3 regions of the Erwinia psychrophila genome follow, and region 2 is predicted to be linked to each of the others. Evidence: predicted binding sites of a transcription regulator. Region 2 holds the regulator's gene; each other region holds the start of a gene.
What was found. The regulator PurR, encoded in region 2, represses purine synthesis genes. The targets are predictions, from matches to a motif close to CANGCAAACGTTTGCNTG.
Positions count from the first base shown of each region.

Region 1 (7,355 bases), 100 kb from region 2:
AGCTCGTGATAACTATAGCAGTCCTGAGCGAATCAGGGCATGGCAGGACGTCCGGTACGGCGATCGAGACAGCGCAGCGTATTCGGTTCCCAGTACAGGTTGACGTTCAGGCTTTGCTCGCAGCTGTCGCGGGTATCAAAAGCACGATCGGTTTTGTCGAACTCTTTTTCAACGCGGGTATTCACCTTGCTACGCAGACGATTCGTTTCATCCCACTGCTCTTTTTGCTGTCGGGCTTCTTCAGTGGTCAGGGCGTTATTCCCATCCTGAATGATCAGCCGGTCGGTTCTGGCCTGGGCTGCGTGCTGTATGCTGAAGAGGGCGCTAAAAAGCACCAGCGGCAGAGCCATCCTGGCCAGCGGTGCCTGCCAGTTTTTCATGGTCATTTTCATCTTGGGTTCCTTTATGGCAAGAAATCGTAACCGGAGCGGCTGCGATAAACGCTCTATACAGTATATCATCAGTACAAAAGGGCTCACCAGCGACCACCCGTCCGTTTAGCATTCAGAGACTATTTCATGCTGTTAAAAACTTCACTGCTGTTTTTTCTGACCGCGCTGGCCGAAATCGTCGGCTGTTTTCTTCCCTGGCTCTGGCTGAAAAAGGGCGGCCCGGCGCTGCTCCTGCTCCCTGCGGCAGCCAGCCTCGCGCTCTTTGTCTGGCTGTTAACGCTTCATCCCGCGGCCAGCGGACGTGTCTATGCTGCCTACGGCGGCGTCTACGTGGTGACTGCGCTAATGTGGCTGCGCCTGGTGGATGGCGTGAAGCTGAGCCAGTATGACTGGCTGGGTGCCGCGCTGGCGCTCGGCGGGATGTTGATTATCGTGGCGGGCTGGGGACGGGCTTAGCGGATTAAGCGGCATTGCTGCCGCCTGGGAATAGCTCACTGCCGGGGCTGAAGAAAACGCGCTGGCTCAGCCTTTATGTACCTGAAGTCCCGCCAGCGTCTGGCCGACCGGCATCATTTCCAGCGTATTGATATTCACATGTTTTGGCAGCGTGGTTACCCAGAAAACCGCCTCGGTAACATCTTCAGCGGTCAGCGGCTCCGCACCGTCATAGACGCTATCCGCTTTGGCATCGTCGCCCTTAAAGCGCACGTTTGAAAACTCGGTGCCGCCCACCAGCCCCGGCTCAATATCCGTTACGCGGAGCGCGGTACCGTGCAGGTCGGTGCGCAGATTAAGGCTGAACTGGCGGACAAACGCCTTGGTCGCGCCATAGACGTTGCCGCCCGCATAAGGCCAGCTGCCGGCGATCGAGCCCATATTGATAATATGGCCGACGTTGCGTTCAACCATAGCGGGCAACAGGGCGCGGGTCATATAGACCAGCCCCTTGTTGTTCGTATCAATCATATCTTCCCAGTCATCAATGCTGGCCTTATGAGCCGGCTCAACGCCCAGCGCCAGGCCCGCATTATTGACCAGCACATCGATATTCCGCCATTCAGCGGGCAGGGTGCCCAGCGCCTCTTCGATTGCCGCCCGGTTGCGGACGTCAAGCTGTAGCGTATAGAGGCTGTCGCCCAGCTCTTCTTTCAGGGTTTGCAGACGCTCCTGTCGGCGGCCAGTAGCAATAACCTTATGGCCCTCAGCGATAAAGCGGCGGGTAATACTTTCGCCAAAGCCAGCGGTGGCACCAGTAACAAATACAATCATCTCACTGTTCCTCAACACATTTGGGTTTATGTCACCATAGCACTTCAGGCCCGACGTGATAAGCCGTCATCGCTACCCGAAGGCAGGAAAAAAATGCACATAAAGGGTGCAAAACGGGGGCATCACGCCTCGCTATAGTGCGTGGTATTTCTGCCAGCAGGATATCCTTCATAAACATGCGTGCAGAAATATCAGAAGTAAACGATTGCGGAGAAAAGCAACCGGTTGCGTGTGCGCTTAGATGCTGAATAGCGGAACTTAACGTTGCCATGACACTTAATTAACTGATAAATAAAACAAAATATCATATTTGTCACATGGCATAACAATTGCAACCTGTTATGCAGGTCGCCCCTGCAATACCGGGAGAGAAGGCCGAACTTTTTTCAGAAGGAACCATTATGACAGAGTGCGTAACCCGGGCTATTCGTGGAAGCTTTTTTGATATCACCACTGCGGCGATTAACCCGCAGAAGGCCGCCGATCACGCCCGTTATATTGAAGATGGGTTACTGCTGCTGAACGGCGGAGCGATCGTCGCGCTGCAAAGCTGGGAAGAGGGACGCCATCAGCTGCCCGATGAGTGCGAATTCACGGACTATCGCGGTAAGCTTATCGTGCCGGGTTTTGTGGACTGCCACATTCATTACCCGCAAACGGAAATGATTGGCGCCTTTGGTGAACAGCTACTGGAGTGGCTCCAGCAGTACACCTTTCCGGTTGAAAGCCAGTATCACAGCGAGGCGCACTCCGCTGAGATGTCAGCCTTTTTCCTCCACCAGCTCCTTAGTAATGGCACCACCACCGCGCTGGTCTTCGGCACCGTGCATCCGCAATCGGTGGATGCGCTGTTCAGCGCCGCCGACCGGCTGGATATGCGCCTGATTGCCGGAAAGGTAATGATGGATCGCAACGCCCCTGATTGCCTGCTGGAAACGCCGGAGCAGAGCTACCGGCAGACCCGGGAGCTGATTGAGCGCTGGCATAACCGGGGACGCCTCAGCTATGCCCTGACGCCCCGTTTCGCCCCCACATCCTCGCCGGCGCTGCTGGCGAAAGTGGCGCAACTGCGGGAGGAGTTTCCCGATACCTGGCTGCATACGCATCTCAGCGAGAACTCCCAGGAGGTAGCCTGGGTAAAAACGCTTTTCCCGGAACGCAGCGGTTACCTGGACGTCTATCATCACTCCCGGCTGACCGGCAAACGCAGCGTTTTCGCGCACTGTATCCATCTTGAAGAGGAGGAGTGGGCGTGCCTGCAGCGGACCGATTCCTCGATCGCTTTCTGCCCCACCTCAAATTTGTTTCTCGGCAGCGGCCTGTTCAGTCTGAAAAACTGCTGTGAAAAGGGCGTCAGGATGGGCATCGGCACAGATGTTGGCGCAGGTACCACCTTTAACATGCTGCAAACCCTTGGCGAAGCTTACAAGGTAGGGCAGCTACAGCAATACCGGCTGGCCGCCGGTGAGGCGTTTTATCACGCCACCCTCGGCGGCGCCCGGGCGCTGGATCTGGACGATCGTATCGGCAATTTCCTGCCGGGCAAGGAGGCTGACTTTGTGGTGCTCGATCCTGCCGTGTCGGCGCTACAGAAGATGCGTCAGGCGAACAGCCGCGATATCTGGGAAAAACTCTTTGTACTGATGACGCTCGGTGACGATCGCAATATTGCGTTTACCTGGGTTAACGGTCAGTGCGTCTGGCAACATAACAGCGTGGAGAACGTCGTATGATCCAGTTTTTACTGAACCAGACGCTGGTGAGCGAAGAAAATATCGATCCTAATCTGACCGTGCTTAATTATCTGCGCCGCAATCAGCGCCGCAGCGGCACCAAAGAGGGCTGTGCCTCAGGAGACTGCGGCGCCTGTACCGTCACGCTTGGACGGACGGAACAGGGCAGGATGGTTTATGAAACGGTCAACAGCTGCATAACCTTTGTCAGCGCCCTGCAAGGTAAACAGCTGATAACAGTGGAAGATTTGAAAGAGAATGACCGCCTGCATTCCGTGCAGCAGGCGATGGTCGACTGCCATGCATCGCAGTGCGGATTCTGTACGCCGGGTTTTGTGATGTCGCTGTTCACGCTGCAAAAGAACATGGGTGCCTGGCAGCACAAACAGGCAGAACAGGCGCTGGCGGGAAACCTCTGCCGCTGTACCGGCTACCGGCCGATAGTGGCTGCCGCACGGCAGGCCTGTGAACAGCAGGAGGAGGACAGCTTCCGTCGTCAGGAGGTCACTACGGTAAGCCGTCTTGATGCGTTGAAAGAGAGGGGAGATGAGGAAATCTCGGCTAACGGCAATCGCTGTCTGCTGCCCATAACCACGGAGCAACTGGCGGCGTTGTATGCGGCTAATCCGCAGGCCCGGCTGCTGGCGGGCGGCACCGATCTGGCGCTCAGGGTGACGCAGCAGGCGGAAGTATTGCCGCTGACGATTGCGCTCGACCGGATAGCGGAGCTGAAGCGCTGTTATCAGCAGGATGATGAAATTGTGCTGGGAGCGGGCGCGTCGCTGAGCCGCTGTTATGAGGTGCTCGCCGCCCGCATTCCCAACTTCGCACAGATGCTGACGCGTTTTGCCTCACAGCAGATACGTAATCAGGGGACGCTGGGCGGCAACATTGGCAACGCGTCGCCCGTGGGCGATACGCCGCCGATGCTGCTGGCGCTGGACGCTTCGCTGATGCTGCAACAGGAAGGGCGCATTCGCCGCCTGCCGCTGGCCGATTTTTTTCTCTCCTACCGCAAAACGGCCCTCCGCGAGGGGGAGTTCATCCGCGCCGTGAGGGTGCCGGAAGTGACAGGGTCACAATTCTTTCGCGCCTGGAAAGTGGCAAAACGGGGCGAAGATGATATTTCCGCGGTGCTGGGCGCATTTATGATCGAAACGGATGAGGCAGGAAACATCCGTCGGGCGCGACTGGCCTTTGGCGGCATGGCCGCGATCCCCATGCGGGCAGTGCGCTGCGAACAGCTGCTCACCGGCAAGCCTTTTACAACGGAAAACCTGGAACGGGCCTGTGCCATGCTGGAACAGGAATTTGCGCCCGTGAGCGATTTCCGCGCCAGTGCCGGTTATCGGCTGCTGGTGGCAAAAAATTTACTGCGGCGCTATCACGCTTCGTTTACCGGGGAACTTAACCTGCTGGAGGTATCCGACTATGTCTCATAATCGTCCTGTCAGAGCAGAAGAGGTTATCGCTGAGCAGTATCGTGAAGGCGTGCAAAGCGGCGTGGGCAGCAGTCATAAACATGAAAGCGCCGCCGGGCACGTTTCCGGTGAAGCTCTCTATATTGATGACCGGCCGGAACTTCCCGGCATGCTGCACCTCGTGCCACGCCTCAGCGAGCACGCCCACGCGCTAATCACCCGCCTTGATACCACTCCTTGCTACGCCATTCCTGGCGTTATCAGCGTCATCAGCTGGCAGAACGTGCCGGGGGAGCTGGATATCGGTCCTCTTGAGCCCGGCGATCCGCTGCTGGCGAAAGATCGGGTGGAGTATGCCGGACAGATCGTGCTGGTGGTGGCTGCCGAAACCCCCGCGGCGGCGCGCCTTGGCGCAGAGGCCGCCATCATTGAATACCAGCCGCTGACGCCGGTGCTTGACGTCAGGGAAGCGCTGGAGAAGCAGCACTTTGTTCAGGCTCCCCACGTTCACCAGCGCGGGGATGCCGGGGCGGCGCTGGAAAAAGCGCAACATCGGCTTCAGGGCGAGTTTCATATTGGCGGGCAGGAGCACTTTTATCTGGAAACGCAGGTGGCGATGGTGATCCCTGGTGAAGATCGCGCGCTACTGGTTTACTCCTCCACCCAGAACCCGACCGAAGTGCAAAAGCTGGTGGCGTCAGTAATGGGCATCAGCATGAATAAAGTCACCATCGACATGCGGCGGATGGGCGGCGGGTTTGGCGGCAAGGAGACCCAGGCGGCGGGCGTAGCCTGCCTGTGTGCGGTAGCGGCCCGGCTGACAAACAGGCCGGCAAAAATGCGCCTCTCACGGCGGGATGACATGCGCATCACCGGCAAACGCCATCCCTTTTTTGTGCGCTATGACGTGGGTGTGGATGACGAAGGGCGCTTCAGCGGCGTTAAAATTGACCTTGCGGGGAACTGCGGCTACTCGCTCGATCTCTCCGGTTCCATTGTCGATCGTGCGATGTTCCATGCTGACAACGCCTACTATCTCGGCGATGCGCTGATCACCGGCTATCGCTGCCGGACAAATATCGCTTCCAATACCGCCTATCGCGGCTTTGGCGGACCGCAGGGCATGGTGGCGATTGAGCAGATTATGGATCACATCGCCCGCGAACTGCATCTTGATCCGCTGGAAGTGCGTAAGCGGAATTACTACGGCAAACATGAACGTAATATCACGCATTATCACCAGCAGGTGGAGGATAATTTGCTCCACGAGATCACCGCGAAGCTGGAGGAGAGCGCCTCCTATGCGCAGCGTCGGGCGGAGATTGTGGCGTTTAACCGCAGCAGCCCCTGGCTGAAGCGCGGTCTGGCGCTGACGCCGGTAAAATTTGGCATCTCTTTTACCTCCAGCTTTCTGAACCAGGCCGGTGCGCTGATCCTGATCTACACGGACGGCACGGTTCAGCTCAACCACGGCGGCACGGAAATGGGCCAGGGGCTGAACACGAAAGTGGCGCAGATCGTGGCGGAAGTGTTGCAGATTGAAGTGGACCAGATAGCGATCACCGCCACCGATACGGGAAAAGTCCCGAACACGTCGCCGACCGCCGCCTCAAGCGGCACCGATCTGAACGGCAAAGCGGCGCAGAATGCGGCGGAAATTCTGCGCGACCGGCTGACGGAGATGCTCTGTCGGTTGCATAACTGCACGGTGGATGAAGTCAGCTTCAGTAACGGTATCGTTAAGGTTAAAGAGCAGCATTTCGCCTTTGCGGACGTTGCTCAGATGGCCTGGCTGAATCAGGTGCCGCTTTCGGCCACCGGCTATTATAAAGTGCCCGGTATTCACTACGATCGTCAGGCCGGTCGCGGCACGCCTTTTTACTATTATGCTTTTGGGGCGGCCTGCGTTGAGGTGATTGCCGATATGCTGACCGGCGAATACCGCCTGCTGCGGGCCGATATCCTGCACGATGTGGGCGCTTCCCTCAATCCGGCCATTGATATCGGCCAGGTCGAAGGTGGCTTTGTTCAGGGCGTGGGCTGGCTGACCTGTGAAGAACTGGTCTGGAACGCGGAGGGCAAACTGATGACGGACGGCCCTGCGAGCTACAAAATCCCGGCCATCGGCGACGTCCCGGCTGACCTCCGCGTCACGCTGCTGGAGAACCGCAAAAACCCTAAAGAGACCGTTTTTCACTCCAAGGCCGTTGGCGAGCCGCCTTTTATGCTGGGCATTGCGGCCTGGTGCGCATTACAGGACGCAGTCTCCAGCGTCAGTGATTATCAGCAGCATCCCGGCCTTGATACGCCCGCCACCCCGGAGCGGGTGCTGCTGGGTGCGGAAAAACTGAAGCGGGAGGGGGGATATGCGCCCTGATGAATGGATACCCATCCTCGCCACGCTGAACGAAAAGCGCGAGCCCTGCGTCCTGCTGACGGTGCTTGAGGAGAAAGGCTCAGTGCCGCGGGATAGCGGGAGTAAAATGGTTGTGACCCTGTCACAAACCTGGCTGACCATCGGCGGCGGCAATCTGGAGTTT
Region 1 is NZ_JBCHVB010000001.1:493,493-500,847, reverse strand. Features, by position in the region: gene AAH446_RS02260 (DUF1283 family protein) at 33-380, opposite strand; gene AAH446_RS02255 (YnfA family protein) at 522-848, shown strand; gene ydfG (bifunctional NADP-dependent 3-hydroxy acid dehydrogenase/3-hydroxypropionate dehydrogenase YdfG) at 915-1,661, opposite strand; gene guaD (guanine deaminase) at 2,063-3,394, shown strand; gene xdhA (xanthine dehydrogenase small subunit) at 3,391-4,836, shown strand; gene xdhB (xanthine dehydrogenase molybdopterin binding subunit) at 4,826-7,192, shown strand; gene xdhC (xanthine dehydrogenase accessory protein XdhC) at 7,182-7,355, shown strand, end outside.
Region 1: the regulator PurR is predicted to act here: its motif matches at 1,876-1,893, upstream of guaD (guanine deaminase).

Region 2 (7,355 bases):
TGTGATTGAAACCTGAGAAAAAGCATAGACAATTTCTGCAGGATTTTGAGAACCCGCACGGAATTACCGTACGGATGATATCCGACGTTACAGAGGTATATTAAGAAGGCCCGCAGAGTTGCGCAACGAACGCCGCGCAGGAAACAATTTTGACTACCCTGTCAGGTCTTAAAAGGAAATAGCATCATTATTATTAGCCTGGAAATGAGTATATGCTCACCCCAGGCATAATTCAAACCTAAATCGTTAGGTTGCTAACTGAATAAGTTCAGCCAGTTAGTGTGCGCCTGACAAGACCGCCCTGTGGGCTTTCCCACGTTGTAAAACGTAGCCCATCAGCGCCAGGAAAACCGTGGCCAGCATCACCAGCGAGCTGGTCAGGAGCGGCGTGGCGATAAAGGTGGAAATCAACAGGCTGGCCAGGCAGCACAAACCGAGCTGTAGCGTATTCTGAAGCGCAGCGGCTTTACCGCTCGCCTCCGGGAAGGGCAGCAGAGCATTGGATACCACAATCGGATAGAGCGCGCCGTTAGCAAGCGCAATGCCGCAAAACGGCAGCAGCAGTCCCCAGACGGAGGGCGAAGTCTGCTGGGCAGCGATAAAGAAAGCGATAATGCTGAGACTATAGATACCGAGCAGCCAGGGAAGCAGAGCGGCGCCTTCCCGGCGTTTTAACAGCGTACGGCAGCCATAACCGCCCGTCAGGAACGCAAGGGTCTGGGGGAAATAGCTCAGACCGATGCTGCCCGGTGACATGCCGAGGGAAGCAAGAATAAACGGCGATCCGGTCAGCCACGCGAAGAAGCTGGCCGAACAGGCTGCATAAATCAGCACATTACCGCTGTAGGCCGGTGATTTCAGCAGGGTAAGAAAGCCGGTGCTTTTGCCCGATGATGCTGTGGAAGCAGCCCGGCGTCCGCTGGCAAGGAACAGCGTACAGAACAGCAGAGCGACAGAAATTAACAGCAGCGCAACGAAGATCGCCCGCCAGCTAAAGTGGTTGAGCAACCATGCGCCAAGCAGGGGAGCAAGTGCCGGCGAGAGCGCGACCAGCGGCATAATAGTGGCAAAGACTTTGTTTGCCTGCGCGGCGGGATAGCGGTCCACCACCAGCGCCTGCCAGCTAACGGCTGCGGCACAAATCCCGATAGCCTGCACAAAACGCAGCACCAGCAGCATCGTCGCATCGCTGATCCACCACATCGCGCCACAGCTAAGCGAAAACAGCCCGAGGCCCATCAGCAGGACAGGTTTGCGGCCAATCCGGTCAGACAAAGGCCCCCAGAAAAGCTGCGCGCAGGCAAAACCGGCGAGGAACAGGCTCAGGCTGGCACTGATCGCTCCGGCTTCGGTGTGTAAATCCTCCTGCATCGCGCCAAACGCGGGGAGATACATATCGGTCGCGAGAAAACCCACAATGCTCAGCATCGCGAGATAGAAGGTGAATCCTTTTGACGGCATGTTTTTGCTCTTAATAGTGATGGATGAAACGCGGCAGAGTGTAATACCGTGCGAAAGGGATTGTGAAACGCTAATATTTGCGGAGTGCGTTCAAAAAATTTGCAGGCAAAATATGTGGTCTGAACATTCTCTTGAAGTGATTGATGCCGTTGCCAGAACCGGCAGTTTTACCGGGGCGGCCAGCGAGCTACACCGCGTGCCCTCCGCGATAAGCTATACCGTACGGCAAATGGAAGCGTGGCTGGCCGTACCGCTGTTTGAACGGCGGCATCGCGATGTAGTGCTGACCGCGGCGGGCGCGGTTTTTATTCAGGAAGGGCGCAGTGTCATCAAAAAAATGCTTTCCACCCGGCGGCAGTGTCAGCAGGTCGCTAACGGCTGGCGCGGGCAGTTGAATATCGCGGTTGACCGGATTGTAAAACCCAGCAGAACCCGCCAGCTGGTGGTCGATTTTTACCGTCATTTTCCCGATATGGAACTGCATTTATCGGAAGAGGTGTTTAACGGCGTCTGGGATGCGCTGGCCGATGGCCGTGTGGATGTGGCGATCGGCGCTACCCAGGCCATTCCGGTGGGCGGACGTTTTGCCTTCCGTGACATGGGGGCACTGAACTGGCGATGCGTGGTGCAGGCCGGGCATCCGCTGGCCGGGCGTCCGGGCACCCTGAGCGAAGAGGAAATCCGCGAGTGGCCCTCACTGGTTCTGGAAGACACCTCCCGCGCACTGCCGAAAAGAACCACCTGGACGCTTGATAATCAGCGCAGGCTGGTGGTGCCGGACTGGGAGAGCGCGTTTGACTGCCTGCTGGCGGGGTTATGCGTGGGGATGGTGCCGGGACATCTTGCCCGGCCGCTGCTGAAAAGCGGGGCGCTGAGTGAAATTACGCTCGCCGCCGCCTTCCCGGACAGCCCCTGCTGCGTCAGCTGGTCACAGCAGCACGCTTCTCCCGCGCTGAACTGGCTGCTGGAGTATCTGGGGGAATCGGAGACGCTTAACGGGGAATGGCTGAGTGAAGGAGCCTGAAGCAGGGCCGCATCCTGCTGACCGGACAGTACCGGAGAACAGGATGCGGCAGCGATCTAGCGGCGATAGTCGACGAAGGGACCGTCAGCGACGGAGCGGCGTTCAATCAGGCTTGGATGCACTTCAATGGTTTGTGACTCTTCACGCTTGCTGGTGATGCGATCGAGCAGCATATCAAAGGCCGTTTCGCCAAGCCGTTCTTTGGGCTGATGGACGGTTGTCAGGGCCGGAGTAAAGTAGCGGGCGTTGCGCACGTTATCGTAGCCAATGACCGACACATCCTGTGGTACCCGTAACCCCATTTCATCCGCTGCGCAGATCGCGCCCATCGCCATGACGTCACCGCCGCAGAAAACCGCGGTAGGGCGCTGCTTGCCGGAGAGAATCTGCTGCATGGCGCGATAGCCAGATTCCGGCTCAAAATCGCCCTGAACCAGCCATTCGTCGCGAAGGGTGATACCCGCTTCAGCAAGCGCCTTGAGGAAACCAGCGTGGCGGCCGCCGCCGGTATTACGCTCCAGCTGACCCGGGATCGCGCCGATATCGCGATGGCCGCGATCGATAAGATAGCGTCCCACCATGTAACCGCCCTCAAAGGCGTTATCCTGCACGGTATCGGTAAAATCGCCGCGGGACTCGCCCCAGTCCATCACCACCATAGGAATATTGCGGCTGTCCTCGAGCATTTTAATCAGCTCATCAGGATATTCTGAACACATCACCAGCAGGCCATCAACGCGCTTTTGCGCCATCATGGAAAGGTAAGCCTGCTGCTTCTCTAAATTGTTATGGGCGTTGCCAAGGATTAGCGTATAGCCTTTGGCGAAGCAGCGATTCTCCACCGCCTCAATAATTTCGGCAAAGTAGGGCGCTTCGCTGGACGTAGCCAGTAAGCCTATCGTTTTGGTGTGATTCACCTTCAGGCTGCGTGCCACCGCGCTGGGGGAATAGTGCAGCGCCTTGATCGCATCCCAGACGGCTTCCCGCGTCTCATCGGCGACAAAGCGGGTTTTATTGATGACGTGGGACACCGTGGTGGTGGAAACACCGGCGCGTTTGGCCACATCTTTAATTGTTGCCATTAAATAGCTACTCCTTCACTTATCTTAATCCGCTGATAAGTATATTGTTAATCGTTTGCCTGCCGCGGGCGCTCTTTCTGACGTCTGGGGGCGTTTTTTTAAAATCATTCAGTAACGTCAGGAAGGAAAGAAGACAATCGGGGCCTGCTGTTGCGCGTCCTGGAGTCCGTAAAATCGTTCCGTTGCGCAACGAAAGTGGGATTCTAACAAGGCCGGCGTGAGAAAACGAGATTTTTACCGTTAACTGTGGGAAAATCTAAGACGTTATTAACTGTAAGGGTATTGAGGGCTGAAATGGATACTGATTTGAAATATTCGCTGCTGACTACCGTTGGCGCACTGCTGATGATTATTGCCTTTAGCTTCACCGCTGTTATGCACTAAGCTCACGGGGCCTGCGTTACGCCAGGCCCCGACATCCCACCTTAGCGAATACTTCCCGGCGTCATTACCCGACGCGCGCCCACATAATGCTGCCGCCAGTAGTTATCTCCCAGCGCACTGACCTGAATATCCTTGCCGGTGCTGGGCGACTGGATAAATTTGCCGTTCCCCAGATAAACGCCAACGTGATCGGCCGAACCCCGCCCGGTGATGCGGAAAAACACCAGATCGCCTTTTTCCAGCTCGCTGCGCTTTACGGCGGCAGCGTCGCGCAGATGGTACATTTCATTCGCCGTGCGGGGAATTTTGAACCTGACCAGATCTTTATAGGCGTACCAGACCAGACCGCTACAGTCGAAGCCGGTGTCAGGTGATGCGCCACCCCGGATATAGGGTTTACCCAACTGACCCATCAGCTTGCTCATGGCGGTCTGACGCGCTTTCTGATAGCGGGCGCGATGTGCTTTGCTGAGCCTGAGTGGAGAAGCGGAAACGTTATCGGTTGTTATCTGCGCGGCATGGGATAAGTTGGCGCGGGTACGGCCTCTTTTAGCCGCAGCTTTTTTGCTGGCCGACGTCACTCTAAGGCCTGCTTTAGCGGTTTTCTGGCGAGAAGTTTGCGACGCCGCGGGCTTCGTCTGCTTGTGCTTTTTCAGAGAGGAGGAACGGCTGCGGAGGGTGTCGGCCGCTTTACTTTTTCCGACCAGAGCGGGTTTCTGTGGACGCCGCTTGCGGCGAACTTCATCGCGGACACTCTTTCCGTCAAGATTCTGCTGATGTGGCTTCACCGACGCGTGCGGCGAGGCGTGAGCCAGATTGAAAAATAGCTGGCTGCAGACCAGCGTGATAAGCAGGATGAGTGAACGCATCGTTACCGTTAACAGTTTGTGCTCCCGCCAGCGGCGGAAACCTGGCCAAATTTCACTATCTGCCCGGCGGCAGAGGATTCAGGCAATTCTAATCGAACTTATTATGCAAGGGTAAGTGCTTTTTTGTATCAATAATACCAGACCGATAATTAGCGAAAAAACGCGCTAAATCAGCTTGTTATATAATCAAAAAGCGCTTATCAGAGCCTGAATTCAGGGATGACTTACGTCGCGAGAGAGTAGCCTGGTCTCTCGCTGTGCGCTCCGCGTTGTCCCTCTCAGCTACGGCTGATGAAAATGTCGTTTTCAACAAAGGAAGAGAGTCGCTACAATAAACAAACACGAAGTATCCGTTTAAGGAAGGCATTTATGAGTACTGTTGAAAAAATCGAGCGCCAGATTGCAGAAAACCCGATTCTGCTTTACATGAAAGGTTCACCGAAGCTGCCAAGCTGTGGTTTCTCTGCCCAGGCCGTACAGGCACTCTCCGGCTGCGGCGAGCGCTTTGCCTACGTTGATATCCTGCAAAATCCGGAAATTCGTGCCGAGCTGCCTAAATACGCCAACTGGCCTACATTCCCACAGCTGTGGATCGACGGTGAGCTGGTCGGTGGCTGCGATATCATTATTGAGATGTATCAGCGTGGCGAACTGCAGCAGCTGATCAAAGAGACGGCGCAGAAATATCCTTCTGACGCGGCTGAATAAGCTGCCCTGAAAGGATACGGGCGAATATTCCCCCGTGGAGAAGTGCTGATGAACCCCACCGACAGGTGGGGTTTTTTTTGACGTTAACCCACCGGAAGCTTACTGCGCGTCGCTTTCCACGATCGGCAGAGGCCAGCCGCCTAAGCGTTTCCAGCGATTGACCAGCTCACAGAACAGATCGGCGGTCTGCACCGTGTCATAAAGGGCGGAGTGCGCCTGGCTGCTGTCAAAAGGCATCCCGGCGGCAAGGCAGGCCTTCGCCAGAACGGTCTGTCCCAGCACCAGGCCGCTGAGCGCGGCGGTATCAAAAGTCACAAAAGGGTGGAAAGGGTTACGCTTCAGGCCAGCGCGTTCTGCGGCGGCGTTCATAAAATTAAGATCGAAAGTCGCGTTATGAGCAACCATGATGGCGCGGTTGCAGCCCCGATCTTTGATCCCCTTACGTACCAGCTTGAAGATGGCATGCAGCGCGTCATATTCGCTGACGGCTCCGCGCAGCGGGTTAGCGGGATCGATGCCGTTGAACGCAAGGGCTTCGGGCTGCAGAACGGATCCTTCAAACGGCTCAACGTGGAAATGCAGCGTTTCATCTTTTTCCAGCCAGCCATCGTCGGTCATCTTCAGGGTGACAGCGGCCACTTCCAGTAACGCGTTCGTTTTAGCGTCAAAACCGGCGGTTTCCACATCAATTACTACCGGATAAAAACCGCGAAAACGGCTACTGAGGGCGTTAAGTTCGTTCGGTTCAGACATCAGGATCTCACAGGCGAAAAAAAGCAGGGCGTATTATGGCAAATTTCAGCGGGGGATGCAGCAGGGGAAAAAGGGAGAAGGGTGCCGGAAGCACCCTTAAAATCAGTTGCCGAGGCCGTGACCAGCCTGCTTGTTTTCAATCAGTTCGATTTTATAGCCGTCCGGATCTTCCACAAAAGCGATAATAGTGCTTCCGCCCTTAACCGGGCCCGCTTCACGGGTGACGTTGCCGCCATCTTTACGGATACGATCGCAGGTTGCCGCCACGTCATCCACGCCCAGCGCGATGTGACCATAAGCGTCGCCAAGGTTGTAGCTCTCCACGCCCCAGTTATAGGTCAGTTCGATAACCGCGCCTTCGCTCTCTTCGGTATAACCAACAAAGGCCAGCGTATATTTATATTCGGCATTCTCACTGGTACGCAGCAGACGCATACCTAAAACTTTGGTGTAAAAATCGACGGAGCGTTGCAGATCGCCAACGCGAAGCATGGTGTGAAGTAAGCGCATAACATCCTCTTCTGTTTCTGTGTAACGTCATCGTCCGATAACGAAAAATTAAGTATAGCGTTGATTTTGCTGGGCGTTAACCCCAGGCTTTCAGCCGTTTATCCCGTGGATCAAAAAGGCTGCGCACGCGCAGCCTTTGAGAAACCTGACGTCGGTTAGTCCGCCAGCGTCGCATAGTCCGTATAACCTTTATCGCTACCGCCATAGAAGGATTGAGGCTGTGGCTCATTCAGCGGCGCGTTGATGCGTATACGCTCGACGAGATCCGGATTGGCGATATAGGCGCGTCCAAAGGCCACGGCATCGATCAAACCCTGCTCAATCAGCGTTTCCGCTTTTTCTGCCGTATAGGCGCCGGCACCAATAATCACGCCAGGGTAGACGGCGCGGATAGCTTTGCGGAACGCGTCGCTGTAAGGCTTGCCGCCCGCCCAGTCCGGTTCAGAGATATGCAGGAAGGCCAGATTACGGCGCGCCAGTTCGCCAATGAAGTAGAGCGCGGCTTCTTCCTGATCTTCACCATTGTCCAGCCCGTTGAACGGCCCCAGAGGGGAGATACGGATA
Region 2 is NZ_JBCHVB010000001.1:596,954-604,308, reverse strand. Features, by position in the region: gene punC (purine nucleoside transporter PunC) at 277-1,461, opposite strand; gene punR (DNA-binding transcriptional activator PunR) at 1,574-2,485, shown strand; gene purR (HTH-type transcriptional repressor PurR) at 2,542-3,567, opposite strand; gene cydH (cytochrome bd-I oxidase subunit CydH) at 3,862-3,951, shown strand; gene AAH446_RS02690 (C40 family peptidase) at 3,993-4,820, opposite strand; gene AAH446_RS02685 (Grx4 family monothiol glutaredoxin) at 5,190-5,528, shown strand; gene rnt (ribonuclease T) at 5,628-6,281, opposite strand; gene gloA (lactoylglutathione lyase) at 6,384-6,791, opposite strand; gene nemA (alkene reductase) at 6,947-7,355, opposite strand, start outside.

Region 3 (7,355 bases), on a different contig from region 2:
TTGACCAGGCGTGGATTGATGCCGGCTTCACCCAGTACCACAGCGGTGCCGTGGGTGGCGTCCAGCTCAAAGCCCAGCTTCTGCAGCTTGGCCGCCAGATCCACGATGCGCTTTTTATCCCCTTCACGCACGGAGAGCAGCGCACGCCCGCTTTTCTTCATATTGCTCTGGGCACCCAGCATCGCTTTTGAGAACGCCTCGGCGAAGGTGCGGCCAACGCCCATCACTTCACCCGTAGAACGCATTTCCGGGCCGAGGATCGGGTCCACGCCCTGGAATTTATTGAAGGGCAGCACCACTTCCTTCACGGAGTAGTAAGGCGGAATGACCTCTTCCGTCACGCCCTGCTGGGCCAGGGTTTTGCCAGCCATCACGCGGGCAGCGACTTTCGCCAGGGGAACGCCGGTTGCCTTGGAGACGAAGGGTACGGTACGGGCCGCGCGTGGGTTAACCTCAATCAGGTAAACCTCATTGTCCTTCACCGCAAACTGCACGTTCATCAGGCCACGTACGCAAAGCTCAAAGGCGAGCTTCTCAACCTGCTGACGCATCACGTTCTGGATCTCTTTGCTCAGCGTGTAAGCAGGCAGAGAGCAGGCGGAGTCACCGGAGTGAACGCCAGCCTGTTCGATATGCTCCATAATGCCGCCAATCAGCACCCGCTCGCCGTCACAGATAGCGTCCACGTCCACTTCCACCGCGTCATCCAGGAAGCGATCCAGCAGCACTGGCGCATCATTGGAAACCGATACCGCAGTCTGGAAGTAGCGTTTCAGGTCGATCTCATCGTAGACGATTTCCATCGCCCGGCCGCCCAGCACGTAGGAAGGACGCACCACCAGCGGATAACCAATCAGGGCTGCTTTCTCTACGGCCTGCTCCAGCGCGGTCACGGTGGCGTTGGCAGGCTGCTTCAGACCCAGACGATCTACCGCCTGCTGGAAACGCTCACGGTCTTCAGCACGGTCAATCGCGTCGGGGCTGGTGCCAATGACGGGAACGCCCGCGGCTTCCAGATCGCGCGCCAGCTTCAGCGGCGTCTGGCCGCCATACTGCACGATAACGCCCTTCGGCTTTTCAATACGGACAATGGCCAGCACGTCTTCCAGCGTGACCGGCTCGAAGTAAAGACGGTCAGAGGTATCATAATCGGTGGAGACGGTTTCCGGGTTACAGTTAACCATAATGGTTTCAAACCCATCTTCACGCAGCGCCAGCGAGGCATGAACACAGCAATAGTCAAACTCAATGCCCTGACCGATGCGGTTCGGCCCGCCGCCCAGCACCATAATTTTATCGCGGTCCTGATTCGGGTTCGCTTCGCACTCTTCCTCATAGGTGGAGTACATATAGGCGGTATCGGTCGAAAACTCTGCGGCACAGGTATCCACGCGCTTATAGACCGGATGGAGGTCGTACTGTTCGCGCAGTTTACGGATTTCCGATTCCGCCACGCCCGCCAGCGCGGAGAGGCGCGCATCGGCGAAGCCTTTACGCTTGAGGCCGCGCAGGAATTCTCTGTTCAGGCCGTTGATGCCTTCGCGGGCTACCTGCTCTTCCAGCCGCACCAGCTCCTCAATCTGTACCAGGAACCAGCGGTCAATGTTGGTCAGGTTAAAGACGCCATCCACCGACATGCCCGCACGGAATGCATCGGCCACGTACCAGATACGATCGGAACCGGCATCTTTCAGCTCACGACGAATGTGAGTGAGCGCTTCCGCATCGTTCAGGTCCACTTTCGGGTCAAAACCGTGTACGCCGACTTCCAGACCGCGCAGCGCTTTCTGCACCGACTCCTGGAAGGTACGGCCAATCGCCATCACTTCACCCACGGATTTCATCTGGGTAGTGAGACGGTCATTGGCACCGGCAAACTTCTCAAAGTTAAAGCGCGGGATTTTGGTCACAACATAGTCGATGGAAGGTTCAAACGAGGCCGGTGTCAGGCCACCGGTAATGTCATTCATCAGCTCGTCGAGCGTATACCCTACCGCAAGCTTGGCCGCGATTTTGGCAATCGGGAAGCCGGTCGCCTTGGAGGCCAGCGCGGAAGAGCGTGACACGCGCGGGTTCATTTCAATGATGATCAGCCGGCCGTTCTCCGGGTTCACCGAGAACTGCACGTTGGAGCCGCCGGTTTCCACGCCGATTTCACGCAGCACCGCCATCGAGGCGTTACGCATGATTTGGTACTCTTTATCGGTCAGCGTCTGGGCAGGCGCCACCGTTATCGAGTCTCCGGTATGAATCCCCATCGGGTCGAAGTTTTCGATAGAGCAGACGATGATGCAGTTGTCGTTCTTATCGCGAACAACTTCCATCTCATACTCTTTCCAGCCGATCAGCGATTCATCGATCAGCAGCTCGTTGGTCGGGGAAAGATCCAGGCCCCGCTCGCAAATTTCTTCAAATTCTTCACGGTTGTAGGCGATGCCGCCGCCGCTGCCGCCCATGGTAAAGGAGGGGCGAATAATGCAGGGGAAGCCAACGTCAGCGGCAACCGCCAGCGCTTCTTCCATCGTATGGGCGATGCCGGAACGGGCGGTTTCCAGACCAATTTTCTTCATCGCCACATCGAAGCGACGGCGATCTTCCGCCTTATCAATCGCATCGGCCGTCGCGCCAATCATGGCGACGCCGAATTCTTCGAGTACGCCCTGACGCTCCAGCTCAAGCGCACAGTTCAGCGCCGTCTGGCCACCCATGGTCGGCAGCACCGCGTCCGGACGCTCTTTTTCGATAATTTTACGCACGACTTCCCAGTGGATGGGCTCGATGTAGGTGGCATCCGCCATCTCCGGGTCGGTCATGATGGTGGCCGGATTAGAGTTGACCAGGATAACGCGGTAACCCTCTTCGCGCAGGGCTTTACAGGCCTGGGCACCGGAATAGTCGAATTCGCAGGCCTGGCCGATCACAATCGGGCCGGCCCCAAGGATCAGGATACTTTTTATGTCGGTACGTTTTGGCATTTTCTCGCTCCTGATTAGTTTGCGGTAGACCGGTAAGCTTCGATCAGTTCGATAAAGTGGTCGAACAACGGCGCGGCATCGTGCGGGCCAGGGCTGGCTTCAGGGTGACCCTGGAAGCTGAATGCGGCCTTATCGGTACGGTGAATGCCCTGCACGGTATGGTCAAACAAGGAAGTGTGGGTAACCCGCAGGTTAGCCGGGAGATTGTCATTGTCGACGGCGAAGCCGTGGTTCTGCGCGGTAATCATAACGGTGTTGTTATCGTGATCTTTAACCGGATGGTTGCCGCCGTGGTGACCCAGCTTCATCTTGACGGTTTTCGCGCCGCTGGCCAGCGCCAGCAGCTGATGGCCCAGGCAGATGCCGAAGACCGGGACATCGGTTGCCAGGAAAGCCTGGATCGCCTCAATGGCATAATCGCAGGGTTCCGGGTCGCCCGGTCCGTTGGAGAGGAAGATACCGTCCGGATTCATTTTCAATACTTCGTCAGCGGGCGTTTGTGCCGGGACAACGGTCAGGCGGCAGCCGCGATCCACCAGCATACGCAGGATATTGCGCTTTACGCCGTAGTCATAGGCCACCACGTGGAAAGGCAGATCCTCATCCTTTTTCGCTTCGGGCAAACCTTGCAGGGTCCAGCTGCCCTGCTGCCAGCGGTAAGTTTCGCCGGTAGAGACTTCTTTCGCCAGATCCATTCCCTTCAGGCCCGGGAAAGCCTGGGCTTTCTGATGCGCCAGCGAAGCATCCGCCGCGTCTCCGGCAATGATGCAGCCGTTCTGCGCGCCTTTTTCCCGCAGCAGTCGGGTCAGCTTGCGCGTATCAATATCGGCAATCGCGACGATATTGTGGCGCTTCAGGTACTCAGACAGCCCTTCTTCATTACGGAAGTTGCTGGCAATCAGCGGCAGGTCACGAATGACAAGGCCTGCTGCATGTACCTGAGTGGATTCTTCATCAGCGGCGTTAGTGCCGACATTGCCGATATGGGGATAGGTAAGGGTGACGATCTGGCGGGAATAGGAAGGGTCAGTGAGGATTTCTTGATAACCGGTCATTGAAGTGTTGAAAACAACTTCTCCCACTGCCGAACCTACCGCCCCGATGGCCCGACCGTGGAATTGGGTTCCGTCTTCCAGAACCAATAGCGCTGACTTAATCAAAACATCCTCCAGAGAATAAACAGTCACATTATTTGCATATTAATTCAAACCCAAGGGGTAAATCAATGCATAAACCGCCTGACTTCTCGATTTTTGGCAAATTGCGCGCATTCTAATCATCACCTCAGGCAATGTCTACCCTGAAGAGGTATTTTTCACCTCTTTTTGCGTCACTGAAGAAAAACTAAGATGATTCACCCTGAAAAGAGCAGTTATACCACGCGTTAAAACGGTTGCCTGCTCTCTTATGCGTGAAAAAGGGGATATGGCGGGTAAAATGTGGACCAACTGGTCAAAATTATCGTTTTTTGCGCTTAAAAATCCGGTGAAAGTATATTTATAAAGATATTTAAACCATACTTACTCGAAACCTTAATTTTCAAATAAATAAAAAAGGGTGAAATAAAACACCCTTAAAATCAGTTCATTATAAATATTAAAATTACAATAACGTGGTTAACAGATCATAAATCTGCTAAATGCAGCACACTTCTCATATCATAAAGACCATTTTTCAATGGACTAACCCACTCAGCAGCACGAACAGCCCCTTTAGCAAAGGTCATCCGACTGGAAGCCTTGTGCGTTATCTCCACACGCTCGCCAATGTCGGCAAATATGGCTGTGTGCTCGCCGACGATATCGCCCGCCCGGACGGTGGCAAAACCAATCGTCTTCGCCTGGCGTTCACCGGTCAGCCCTTCACGCGCGTAGACAGCATGTTCGTCCAGCTTCCACTCCATCGTATCGGCAATCGCTTCGCCCATCGCCAGTGCGGTACCGGAAGGGGCGTCGACTTTATGCCGGTGATGCGCTTCAATGATTTCAATATCAGCGTAATCGCCCATCACTTTGGCCGCTTTTTCCAGCAGCTTCAGGACCAGGTTGACGCCCACGCTAAAGTTCGCAGCAAAGACAATCCCTATATCCTGCGCCGCCGCCGCGATGGCGGCTTTGCCCTCTTCATCAAAGCCGGTGGTACCAATGACCATCCTTTTCCCGTGCTGGCGGCAAAACGTCAGGTATTCCAGCGTCGCTTCCGGGCGGGTAAAGTCGATCAGCACGTCGAACGCCTCCACGGCCTCAGCCAGGCTGTCGCCGACCCGGATGCCCAGCGCTCCGGTGCCCGCCAGTTCACCGGCGTCGGTGCCAATCAGCGAGGACCCCTTACGCGCCAGCGCTGCGCCCAGGCTGACGCCCTCTGCGTCCACAACAGCCTGGATCAGCTGCCGTCCCATGCGGCCTCCCGCTCCCGCGATCGCTACGCGGATTTGTGCATCATGCATAGTATGACTCTTCAAGTAATGTAATGACGTAAACGGATTCAGGTTAACCAGCCCAACGCGACGCCGCCAGTGAAAAACGCCGATAATTAGAATTTTGAGTCAGCGCGGCGGCATTATCAGCGGCAGCCGCAGCGGAAAAGCATTTTTACTGAAAGCCACAGGATTCACGGACCACCAGCGCTGGCGGCAAAATAATCCGCTTTGCGGGTTCATCGTTTCCCTGGATGCGGCTGAAAAGCAGTTCTCCCGCCTGGCGACCAATCTCTTTTGCCGCAACGGAGACGGTAGTCAGCGCAGGCTGCACCAGCGAAGCTTCCGTAATATCGTCGAATCCGACCAGCGCAAAATCCCTCCCCGGCACGCGACCGATTTTGCGCAGGGCCTGCATGACGCCCAGCGCCACGACATCCTGGTAACAAACCGCAGCGGTGATTTCCGGATAGCGTCTGAACAGCGCTTCAGCCACGCGGGAACCGTCGCTCTGGCTGGCCAGAGAGGTGACCACCCAGTCACTGTTAGGCTGGATGCGATGTTCGAGCAGTTTACTGCTGTATCCTCCCATCCGCTGCGCACGGCTGATGGAGTGTTCACCACCGCCGATAAAGGCAATATGACGATGGCCCAGGCCAAGCAGATGTTGCGTCGCCAGTTGAGTACCAAGAAAGTTGTCAGTACCGACAAAATCAAAAGCGACATCGTCCAGTGGGCGAACCACCATGATAGCGGGGATATTGCGTCGCTTTAGCGTTTCAAAAAACAGCGGTGGCGTCTCTCTGGCCGCGCATAACACCATGCCACAGGCATTGTTACGCATCAGCGAATCGACGAACTTTTGCTGCCGCTCGCCCGACTCCTCGCTGTTGGCCAGAAAGAGCATCAGATCGTGACGCTCCATTTCCTGGCTGAGACCCGCCGTCATTTCGCTGTAAAAAGGGTTAGTAATATCATGCAGCAGCAGGCCAACCTGATTGCTGGTGCGGTTTCGCAAATTCGCGGCGGTTTGATTATAAACATAGCCCAGCTCATCCAGTGCTTTCAGCACGCGATGACGCGTTGGATCGGATATCCGGCCACGGTTATGCAGCACCATGGAAACGGTGGCCGTTGATACGTGGGCTCGCTCAGCCACTTGTGCCAGGGTTACAGAAGTCATCAGCTCTCCTTCTCTGCAAGTTGCCATCTAGGTTAATCGAATAACCTATTAATGCCATTTTTCCCTGTGAATTCCCTCACAGAAATCGCATTAACACCCTCTTCTTTCCGTTTATTGACGGGTTAATCGCATTTAGCACGGAGGTTAAACGATTAATCTAAATACCAGAAACAGGGAGGAAGTATGAAACCAGAGCAATATGATAAATGGCCTGAAATCAGGGTGGCCGGTTTTGAAAACCAGGCCTGGCGCGGCTGGGATGCTATTCAGCAGCATCTTGCGTCTTGTCTGTCAGCGCAGCAAAAGAGCGTGGTGGTCATTGACTGCTATCCGGGCGTTCGCCTGGAAGAGCTTCGCCAGCAGCTAACCCGGCTCAGTCCGGCTCTGCTGATCAATGCCGAAACCGCGCGTCACAGCGAAGCGCATCTGCACGATTTACTTGCCGGTAACCTGACGGATGACCGTGTGTTCGGCGTTCTTTCCTGCCATCAGCCCGGCGAGTTTTTCTGTGCCGATCGGCTGGTGGCGCTCAGGAAAAACGTGGACGCGGTGGAAGAAGGCCTGGTCATTGTTTATGGCACCGGCGCGGCGCTGGTGCATCCCGGCGATACGTTGATTTACGCTGACCTGGCACGCTGGGAAATCCAGCAGCGTTTTCGCAGCGGCGAGCTGGGTAACTGGGGCGTGGATAATCAGGATGAGGATATTCTGCGCCGCTACAAGCGCGCCTTCTTTATTGAGTGGCGCGTGTTTGACCGCCATAAAACGCCGCTGCTCCGGC
Region 3 is NZ_JBCHVB010000002.1:247,245-254,599, reverse strand. Features, by position in the region: gene carB (carbamoyl-phosphate synthase large subunit) at 1-2,975, opposite strand, end outside; gene carA (glutamine-hydrolyzing carbamoyl-phosphate synthase small subunit) at 2,990-4,135, opposite strand; gene dapB (4-hydroxy-tetrahydrodipicolinate reductase) at 4,600-5,421, opposite strand; gene AAH446_RS07225 (LacI family DNA-binding transcriptional regulator) at 5,567-6,574, opposite strand; gene AAH446_RS07220 (class I mannose-6-phosphate isomerase) at 6,758-7,355, shown strand, end outside.
Region 3: the regulator PurR is predicted to act here: its motif matches at 4,358-4,375, upstream of carA (glutamine-hydrolyzing carbamoyl-phosphate synthase small subunit).